One region of the Pelosinus sp. sgz500959 genome, then DNA from elsewhere that is predicted to be linked to it. Evidence: riboswitches for the same ligand, from Rfam matches in the RefSeq annotation. Region 1 holds a riboswitch; the other holds the start of a gene.
The links. A riboswitch is a leader RNA that binds a small molecule or an ion and turns the genes downstream of it on or off. The one in region 1 is predicted to bind glycine.
Positions count from the first base shown of each region.

Region 1 (4,860 bases):
ACGGCTCAGCAATTGGGAATACCTTCTATGATGGTATTTTTGCAGCCGCATGGAGAGAAAACTTTTCAGATGCTCGCCGATAGACTGCAAGGTAATGGACAAGAAGAATCGGAAAAAATAATAGACGGAATGATTGATGTCTTTAAAATGGCAGATATCATTATTCTAGAAGGTATGCCAGAGATCAGTGGCGGAATAACATTTGAAGATTTTGGGCAGAAATTCATGGGCATAAAAGAGAAGATTAGATTTACTGGTCCCTTATTAATAGAGTACCCTGATCAATTGCCGGAAAAGGAAGACTTAAAGCAAATGCATATGGGTGATCGAAATAAATTGATGGTTTACATAACAATCGGTGGGGGTTCATCGCTGATTGGGGAACAATTTTTAAAGATTGTATTAGATGCTCTGAGATTAATACCGGAGGTAACAGGGATTATCGCTACTGGTATGGTAATCCAACCTGAAGTTATCTTACAGTATGATCCACCAAATAATGCGATGATTAAAGGCTATGTTCCAGGGACTGAAATGATCAAGGCCAGCGACGTCACTGTTTTTCATGGTGGATCGTCCACCTTGATGACATGTATTGCTTGTGGAACACCTGCTGTGGTAGTACCTTCCATAGGAGAACAAGAGGACAATGGTGCTGTCCTTTCTGAGTATGGTGCGGGAATCGTATTAAACAAAGCAACATTAACAGCTGATATTTTGGTGAAGGCAATACAAAATATTATCAATAATCCCAGTTATCGCAGAGGAGCTGAGCATCTCAAATCATTAGGAGAAAAATATGGAGGAAGCAAAGTAGCCGCTGATTGGGCAGAAACATTAATGGAGGGAAGTTCTCAATGAAGGCATTGATTTTAGCGGCTGGTAAAGGAACAAGATTACGTCCAATTACTGATTATATACCAAAACCCATGGTGCCATTACATGGTAAGCCACTACTTGAATGGATACTACTGTACTTGATCTCTTATGGCATACGTGAGTATATATTCGCTATCAGTTACTTGGGCGAACAGATTGAGAATTATTTTGGTAATGGAGAAAGATGGGGTATAAACATTCAATATAGTCGTGGCTTGGTGCCTGCAGGTAAGGCGGGAGAGGTTTGGCGTGCCCGTGACCGATTACATGAGGAAGAACATTTTTTAGTTATACCAGGAGATACAATTTGTCACTTAGATTATCATGACTTGATCGAATTTCACAGGCAGCACAATGGGATGGTATCAGTCGCTTTGTCAACTCGATACCGTTTGGAAGTAGGACTGGCGGAGATCGATAGTCATAATAAAATAATAAATTTTCTTGAAAAAGAAAACTTGGATCGTCCAATCAGTACAGGAACTTATTTATTAGAAAAAACAATTTTTCCCTATATTGAAAGATTTAATCCAGATAAGAGGGAAGTTGATTTGCCAGGTGATGTTTTCCCCGTTTTATTACATGAAAGAGAGGAGGTATATGGTTTTATCCAGGATTATGATTGGTGGGATATTGGAAAAATCAATGATTATGAAGCCTTAGCCAAGATGCCTAAACAAGAAGCTGAGCATATAGTATATAAGTCCACCTCAACCATCGATAGCAAAAAATGTGATCAGTAAGATATAAGGGGACAAAATTGCAAGGATGAAATAATGTTGACACAAATTAACTAATTTGTTAGAATATTTATAAATGTGAAAAAACAATAATGTGTAGAATGATGGTTATGGGAGAGATCGCAAACTGCGGCGCCGAAGGAGCAAGAACTTTGTCAAACTCTCAGGCAAAGAGGACCGTAACCTGACTATACTCTGGAGAGCACGCCCGTAAAATGGGCGTCACCGATGGGGAGCCTAGTTAGGCAAAACTCTCAGGTACAACAGACAGAGACAAAGGTGGATTCGTCCGCCTTTGTCTCTGTCTTTATTTTTAAAAAACAATAAAGAAGAGGAGGATGGATTATGACAGTAGGGCGCAAGACACCTCTATATGAAACTCATTTAAAATACGGTGGCAAAATTGTTGAATTTGGAGGTTGGTTATTGCCAGTTCAGTATACTGGGATTTTAGAGGAGCATCGAGCAGTGAGGGAAAAAGCTGGTTTATTTGATGTTTCACACATGGGTGAGGTTCGTGTTAAAGGACCCGATGCTTTCCTTTATGTACAAAATTTAGTCACCAATGATATAGCGCGCCTCGTCAATCATAAAATACAGTATACGCCAATGTGCTACTCAGATGGTGGTGTTGTTGATGATTTGTTGATTTATAAATATAGTGACGAGGAATACCTATTAGTCATTAATGCCGCTAACATTGAAAAAGATTGGGAGTGGATGGTAGAGAATAAAAGGGAATTTGATATAGAACTAATAAATCAATCTGACCAGACAGCCCAGCTAGCTCTGCAAGGTCCTTTGGCACAGAGTATTTTGAGTCAATTGACTGATGCTCCTCTTGCCGAACTAGAGTATTATTGGTTTTTACCTAAGGTCATGGTGGCAGGTAAGGAAACTCTTGTATCAAGAACTGGTTATACTGGGGAAGATGGTTTTGAAATTTATTGTCGTCCAGAAGATGCTGCTGCCTTATGGGAGTGCATCATGAGCATTGGTAAGTCTTATGGTTTGTTACCTGCAGGCCTCGGTTGTCGAGATACCTTGCGTTTTGAAGCTTGTCTGCCCCTTTACGGGCATGAATTGTCGAAGGATATTTCACCATTAGAAGCAGGGATTGGCTTCTTTGTGAAGCTGGATAAAGGTGATTTTAACGGTTCTGCCGCTTTGGCTCTACAAAAGAAAAATGGTTTGAAACGTAAAGTTGTCGGTTTTATTGTGACTGGGCGGGGAATTGCTCGAGCAGAATATCCAGTAATAGCTGACGGGCGATGGATTGGGACTGTTACCACAGGAAGCTATTCGCCAAGTTTAGATAAAAATATGGGGCTTGCTTTAGTAGAAGCTGAGTTTGCTGCAGTAGGACAGGAATTTGAGATAGAGATTCGTGGTAAAAGGGTAGCTGCCCAGGTCATTCCTAAGCCATTTTATAAAAGAGAGGGGAAATAAGGATGAAAATTCTAGCAGAATTAAAGTATTCTCGGGACCATGAGTGGGTAAAAATTGAGGGCAATCGCGCGAGGATCGGAATAACTGATTATGCGCAATCTCAGCTTGGAGATGTGGTTTTTGTTGAGGTGCCGACTATTGATAGCCATATTGCTGTAGGGATGGGTTTCTCGGTAGTCGAGTCAGTAAAAGCCGTATCTGATATTTATGCACCTGTTGGCGGCGTAATTGTAGAAGTCAATGAGGCCCTTACGGATGCCCCTGAAATTATGAATGAAGATCCTTACGGTGAGGGGTGGCTAGCTGTCATCGAAATGGACGCTGAAACTGATCTGGGAGAATTACTAAGTAGTGATGAATATGAAGAATTGATAGGGGCGGGAGGTCAGTAACATGACATGGAGCTATTTACCTCATACCCAAGAAGATCGACGTACTATGCTCAATGCAATTGGTGTAGAGAGAGTAGAAGAACTTTTTAGTGATATTCCAGCACAGTTATTATTTAATCATCCTCTGCAATTACCTGCTGCCATGTCAGAACTGGATTTGGTGAAATCCTTACAAAAGTTAGCAGGGGTTAATGTCAACCTTCAAGATTATACCTGTTTTTTGGGTGCAGGGGCTTATGATCACTATATACCCAGTGTAATTGACCATGTGATAAGACGTTCTGAGTTTTATACGGCTTACACTCAATATCAACCAGAGATTTCTCAAGGGTACTTACAGGCTTTATGGGAATACCAGAGCATGATCTGTCAGCTAACAGGGATGGAAGTTTCCAATGCTTCCATGTATGACGGTGGTACGGCTTTAGCAGAGGCTGCTATGATGGCTTGCAGTGTTACGGGTCGCAGTGAGGTGCTGGTCGTAAATACAGTGCATCCTCATTATCGCAGCGTCCTCACTACCTATGGAATGGATCGGGGCTATACAATCACAGAGTTTGGTTATGAAGATGGTACTGGGAGTCAGAAAGAAATTACCTCGCTCATTAATAAACAGATTGCTGCTGTTATCATCCAATCACCTAATTTTTTTGGGTGCATCGAAGATATAAAAAAACTGGCTGACTTGGCTCATGCTCAAGGAGCATTGCTAATCGTAGCCGTTGACCCTATTTCTCTCGGGATTCTAGAAGCGCCCGGTGTATTGGGTGCTGATATCGTGGTGGGGGAAGGTCAATCCATGGGCCTTGCGACTGCTTTTGGTGGTCCTTATCTAGGCTTTTTTGCGACAACGGAAAAATTAATGCGTAAAATGCCTGGTCGTATTGTAGGGCAAACGGTGGATCACGATGGAAATAGAGGGTTCGTGTTAACCTTACAGGCGAGAGAGCAACACATTCGTCGGGAAAAAGCCACTTCTAATATCTGCTCTAATGAAGCCTTATGTGCTTTGACAGCTGCCGTATATTTGAGTGCTGTTGGTAAGGAAGGATTACATCGGGTGGCTGAATTATCACTGCAAAAAGCTCATTATGCCTATCGTGAACTGACTAAGTTAGAAGGAGTCACTGCTGTATTTGGAGCGAGCTACTTTAAAGAATTTGTGATACGCTGCCCAAAATCCATTGCTGAAATTAATAAAGAATTATTGCAGGAAAAAATCATTAGCGGATTGGATCTTGGCCTTTATTACCCAGAACTTAAAAACTGTATGTTACTGTGCATAACGGAAAATCGGACACAGGAAGAGATTAGCCGTTTGGTAGAAAAATTGGGGGCGATGGTATGAGGAAAACTAAATCCTTGATTTTTGAAATAGGGAAAGCAGGGCGCTGTGCTGT
Region 1 covers NZ_JBGJZL010000005.1:149,248-154,107, forward strand. The annotation lists gene ACAN52_RS09695 (glycosyltransferase) at 1-861, shown strand, start outside; gene ACAN52_RS09700 (NDP-sugar synthase) at 858-1,622, shown strand; glycine riboswitch at 1,721-1,809, shown strand; gene gcvT (glycine cleavage system aminomethyltransferase GcvT) at 1,965-3,068, shown strand; gene gcvH (glycine cleavage system protein GcvH) at 3,071-3,460, shown strand; gene gcvPA (aminomethyl-transferring glycine dehydrogenase subunit GcvPA) at 3,462-4,808, shown strand; gene gcvPB (aminomethyl-transferring glycine dehydrogenase subunit GcvPB) at 4,805-4,860, shown strand, end outside.

Region 2 (4,860 bases), on a different contig from region 1:
GCAAGCTAAGATGCTGCGTGTATTGCAAGAAAGAGAGTTTGAGCGTGTCGGCGGAACTAAAACATTAAAGCTAGATTTACGGATTATCGCAGCGACTAACCGAGATTTAGAAAAAATGATTGAGGAAGGAAAATTTCGTCAAGACTTATATTATCGCTTAAATATTGTATCTCTTAATATTCCTCCACTACGGGAACGGACAGAGGATATTCCTATGTTATGCAATGTATTGTTAAAGAAAATCAATCGACAGGTACAACATTGTGTCGAAGGGGTATCGGTAGCGACTCTGCAACTCCTGATGAACTATAATTGGCCAGGAAATGTAAGAGAACTAGAAAATATACTGGAAAGAGCAGTCAATTTAATCGATGAGGATGAAGTCTTTATTGTACCTGAACATTTAGCACCTGCGCTCAGAAAAATTAACAAAGCAAAGAGCCAAGTAGACAGCGCAGACAACTTAGCTGGAATGATGGGCGATGCAGAGCGGCAAGCCATTTTAAAAGCATTGGAAACTGCAGGGGGCAATAAGAGTGAAGCTGCCAAAATCTTAGGTATTCATCGATCTGGTTTTTATCAAAAAATGAAGAAATATAACATTCAGTAACTAAAAAATCAATCTGCACTCGTTGATAACTCGACGAGTGCTTTATCATTTAAACTCTAAATCATTTGTAGGGATCTTTTTAAAGTGTCTAATATACTACACAAGTATTGTCTATTCTTAAGTACGTTATCAAGTTGCATAAAAAAGAGTAGACAGTCGATTGATGATAATGATTGAGTTTGTCAGTCTTTATTGCTAAAAAAAATATTGGCATAAAATTTGCATAAGTTTAAGGTACAGGATTACAGATTATAGAATGGAAGGGGTTTTTATGATGAGAGGTTTAAAAGATAAAGTTGTTTTAATTACTGGTTCGGCTAATGGGATTGGCAAATGTACTGCTCTTAGATTTGCAGAAGAAGGTGCCAAGATTGTTGTCGCTGATTTTGCTGATGGTTCAGGGACTGTAAAAGAAGTAGAAGAAAAAGGATCATCTGCAGTTTATGTTCAAGTTGACGTGTCTTGCCCAGAGAGTGTCAAGAACATGATTGATAAAGCCATTGAAACTTTTGGCAAAATTGATGTTTTAATTAATAATGCAGGAATCACAAAAGATGCCATGATGAAGAAAATGACAAAAGATGCTTGGGATGCAGTTATTTCCGTAAATCTTACTGGTGTATTTAATTGTACTTCTGCAGTATTACCATTTATGTTGGAACAAAAATCAGGTGTTGTGTTAACTTCATCTTCTGTAGTTGGTATTTATGGCAACATGGGACAAACTAATTATGCAGCGACTAAGTGGGGCGTAATTGGAATGACCAAATCATGGGCAAAAGAAATGGCCAAATCTGGTTTGCGTTTCAATTGTGTTGCACCTGGTTTTATTGGTACAGATATGGTGAAAAAGATTCCTGAGCAAGTATTACAAGATCGGATTTTAGTTAAAGTTCCTGCAGGACGTTTGGGTGAGCCTGAAGAAATTGCAGCAGCTTTTGCCTTCTTGGCGTCAGATGATGCTAAGTACATCAATGGAACAGTATTAAGTGTAGATGGTGCTTGCACTTTATAATTGAATTAAAAGTGAATGTTCACCAGGACCTTCCAGATGATCTGGAAGGTCCTTTGTATACGGTCAAATAAAAAAAATAAATAACTTTCATAATTACCATTGAATAATTCAATACATTGTTTTATAATAGAAACTGCTTTAAAAGTACTTTCTAAAACTACATATGTTTATCTGGATGAAGTTTACGGGAGAGAGGCTGTAATGGCCCGCCGAAGGAATAACACTCTCAGGCACTCGAATTACCGAGTAGAAACCGTACATGGACAGAACTCTGGAGAGACCCTCACATAGGGCGCCGAAGGTGAAATACAACAAAATTATTTTGTTGGCAAAGCTCTCAGGCAAAAGGACAGAGACAAAAATCATGATAGAAGAATAGCTATTTTTCTATTGTGATGCAGAAAACACCTGCTGGTGTTTCCTATTTGTTTATCCAGAGTCAAATCATGATGTGATTTGGCTCTTTTATTTTGTACGGGAGCGGGAGAGTACGTCGAAGGATGAAAATCAATGCAATTCGTGTAATGCAAAAAAAAGGAGAGATTTTTCGAATGAGTAAAGGAAATTTGAAATTAGTTGTCTTAGCAATGGTAGCCTTATTAATGACTGGTGTGTTAGCTGGGTGCGGAAATTCCGCTTCCAAAGATATTAAAATTGGTGTTTTGAATGAAATGACTGGTGGTAATGCAACGTTTGGCACATCTTCCGCTAATGGAGCAAAGATGGCAATCAAAGAAGCAAATGCGAAAGGCGGCGTACTTGGTAAACAACTTCAGGCCGTCATTGCAGATAATAAAAGTGAGCCTTCTGAATCAGCTAATGCGATGACTAAACTTGCGACGCAAGATAGAGTCGTTGCTGTAACTGGTATTTTTTCCAGCTCTAATGCCATTGCTACTTCTAGCGTAGCTGAAGCAAGCAAACTTCCTTATATGGCAATCGGTGCTACCAATCCAAAGGTTACTGTGGATGAAAAAACTGGTAAAGTAAAGAATTATACTTTCCGTGTATGTTTTATTGATCCTTTCCAAGGAACTGTTGGAGCAAATTTTGTACTCAATACATTGAAACTTAATAAAGCTGTTATGCTCGTTGATAGCAGTAGTGATTATAGTAAAGGCTTAGCTTCGTTCTTTAAAGATGCATTTGCTAAAGGCGGTGGCAGTGTTTTAGCGGAAGAAGCTTACTTACAAAAAGATCAAGATTTTAAAACCATTTTGACAAAAGTGAAAGCCTTAAATCCTGAAGTCATTTATCTTCCAGGTTATTATGAAGAAGTTGGTAAAATTGTAAAACAGGCACGTGAACTTGGTATTACAGCACCAATCGTTGGTGGAGATGGTTGGGATTCACCTAAACTAGTTGAAATTGCAGGTCCAGCATCCCTCAACAATACTTATTTTACGAACCATTACGCAGTGGATGATACGAGTGCAACTTCACAAGCTTTTGTAGCAGCCTACAAGCAAGAGTATGGACAAGCGCCAGATGCCATGGCTGTACTTAGTTATGATGGAACGAACATACTCATTGATGCCATCAAACGTGCTAATAGTGTTGAACCAGAAAAAATTCGTGAAGCGTTAGCAGCAACTAAAGATTATCCTGCAATTACAGGAGCCACGACTCTCAATGAAAGTCATGACGCTGTAAAAAATGCAGTGATTATTGAAATGAAAGATGGTAAACAAATGTTTAAGGCGACTGTTAAGCCATAAAGGAATATGGGGTCAGGTTTGATTTGTGAAGCAAGTCAAACCTGACCCCATTTATTTTTTATTGGAGTTCTTTCATTTTCTTTAATGTTCCTTCAGGAAAAATACGATGGCGAGTCTGGTAAGGGACTTTTTCTAAAACAGTTTGCTTTGCTAGGCGTTGCTTCGTATCGATAATAATAGGCGCTAAAAGATTAACGGTCATATCATCTTCTTTTTCTGCCGTCGTTACAATGTTATAGACTAGGGGAGGATTATCAGGTGATAAATGTAACTCTTCAAGAACTGCATCATCCAGTAAAAATTCATATTCATTTGAGATATTTAAAGTTTCCAACATGATAAATGTGAGATTAGGTTCTGAGACTGATTGTAAGAAAACAAATGGGCTATCAGAGTGGTGGGGGATCAGAACAAAGGCATTTTCCTCTGGAAAACCAAGTAAACCTTGAGGGAATTTGATAATGTCCGTGTCCATGACATCTAACTCGCCAAAACGTGTAGATTGAATGATCATTTTCACATCGCCCCTTTTTAATTTAATTACATTAGAATCAATAGAATCGACTCAAATTATCTTAATTAATGACAGCCTTCGACATAAACATCAAAAAACCTTTTGCATTTTCGAAATAAATGCAATATTCTTAAAATATAAAAAAGAGAATATTGTATTTTATGGAGGTTTTTTTGATTTTGGGCAGAATTAATAATAAATAATGATAAATGATGAGTGTGGGGAAAGTTTAAAGAACTTAGGAGAATAATATGGCTAATTTTCACAAAGGAAGAAATAACTTAGGTGGTAAAGCGAATCGAAATTTAATTGCTGGTTTAATTTTTTTTGTGTTGGTCATCACTTCATTTTATATTATCTTTGTCCAACAAATTCAAGTGAATAAGTGGTACTATTTTTTGCCGATTATGATGTTTATGGTACTTGCAAGTTATTTTGTTAAGCGAGGTGTTATTTTTCGCTTTGGTGCTAAAGGTGAAAATTTGGGGCTAGCTCAGGCTTTAAAACTTCCTGAAGGTTATCATGTATTCACGAATGTCACCATTTCATATCAAAATTATAGTCAAGAAACAGACTTAATTATTGTAGGAATGAAAGGCATTTATATTGTTGAAGTTAAAAATCATAATGGCAAGATCGTTGGTGATGCGGAAGCCTCAGAATGGACGCAACTTAAAGTCGGTCGAGGTGGCGGCCGTTATTCAAAAAAAATGAATAATCCAGTGAAGCAAGTGAAAGGGCAAGTTTATAAATTATCAAAATTTTTAAAAGAGAATGGAATTAATGTATGGGTTGAAGGTATAATATTATTTACCAATGAAGATGTGAATGTAAATGTTCAAAACAGTAGTATTCCAATCATTTTCCCAGCAAAAAGACTAAACCATTATATTTTGACATGTAAAAATCGACAATATTTGAATAAGACATTAATTGCTAAAGTGGTTGAAATGATATCATCGGTGCAAAAGAAGTAGAGAGTTAGATGGAGTGTGGATATGAT
Region 2 covers NZ_JBGJZL010000009.1:139,218-144,077, reverse strand. The annotation lists gene ACAN52_RS15225 (sigma 54-interacting transcriptional regulator) at 1-610, shown strand, start outside; gene ACAN52_RS15220 (beta-ketoacyl-ACP reductase) at 882-1,625, shown strand; glycine riboswitch at 1,801-1,880, shown strand; glycine riboswitch at 1,887-1,988, shown strand; gene ACAN52_RS15215 (ABC transporter substrate-binding protein) at 2,177-3,343, shown strand; gene fliW (flagellar assembly protein FliW) at 3,402-3,857, opposite strand; gene ACAN52_RS15205 (nuclease-related domain-containing protein) at 4,109-4,834, shown strand; gene citG (triphosphoribosyl-dephospho-CoA synthase CitG) at 4,856-4,860, shown strand, end outside.
Region 2: another riboswitch for glycine. It lies ahead of ACAN52_RS15215 (ABC transporter substrate-binding protein); the one in region 1 lies ahead of gcvT (glycine cleavage system aminomethyltransferase GcvT).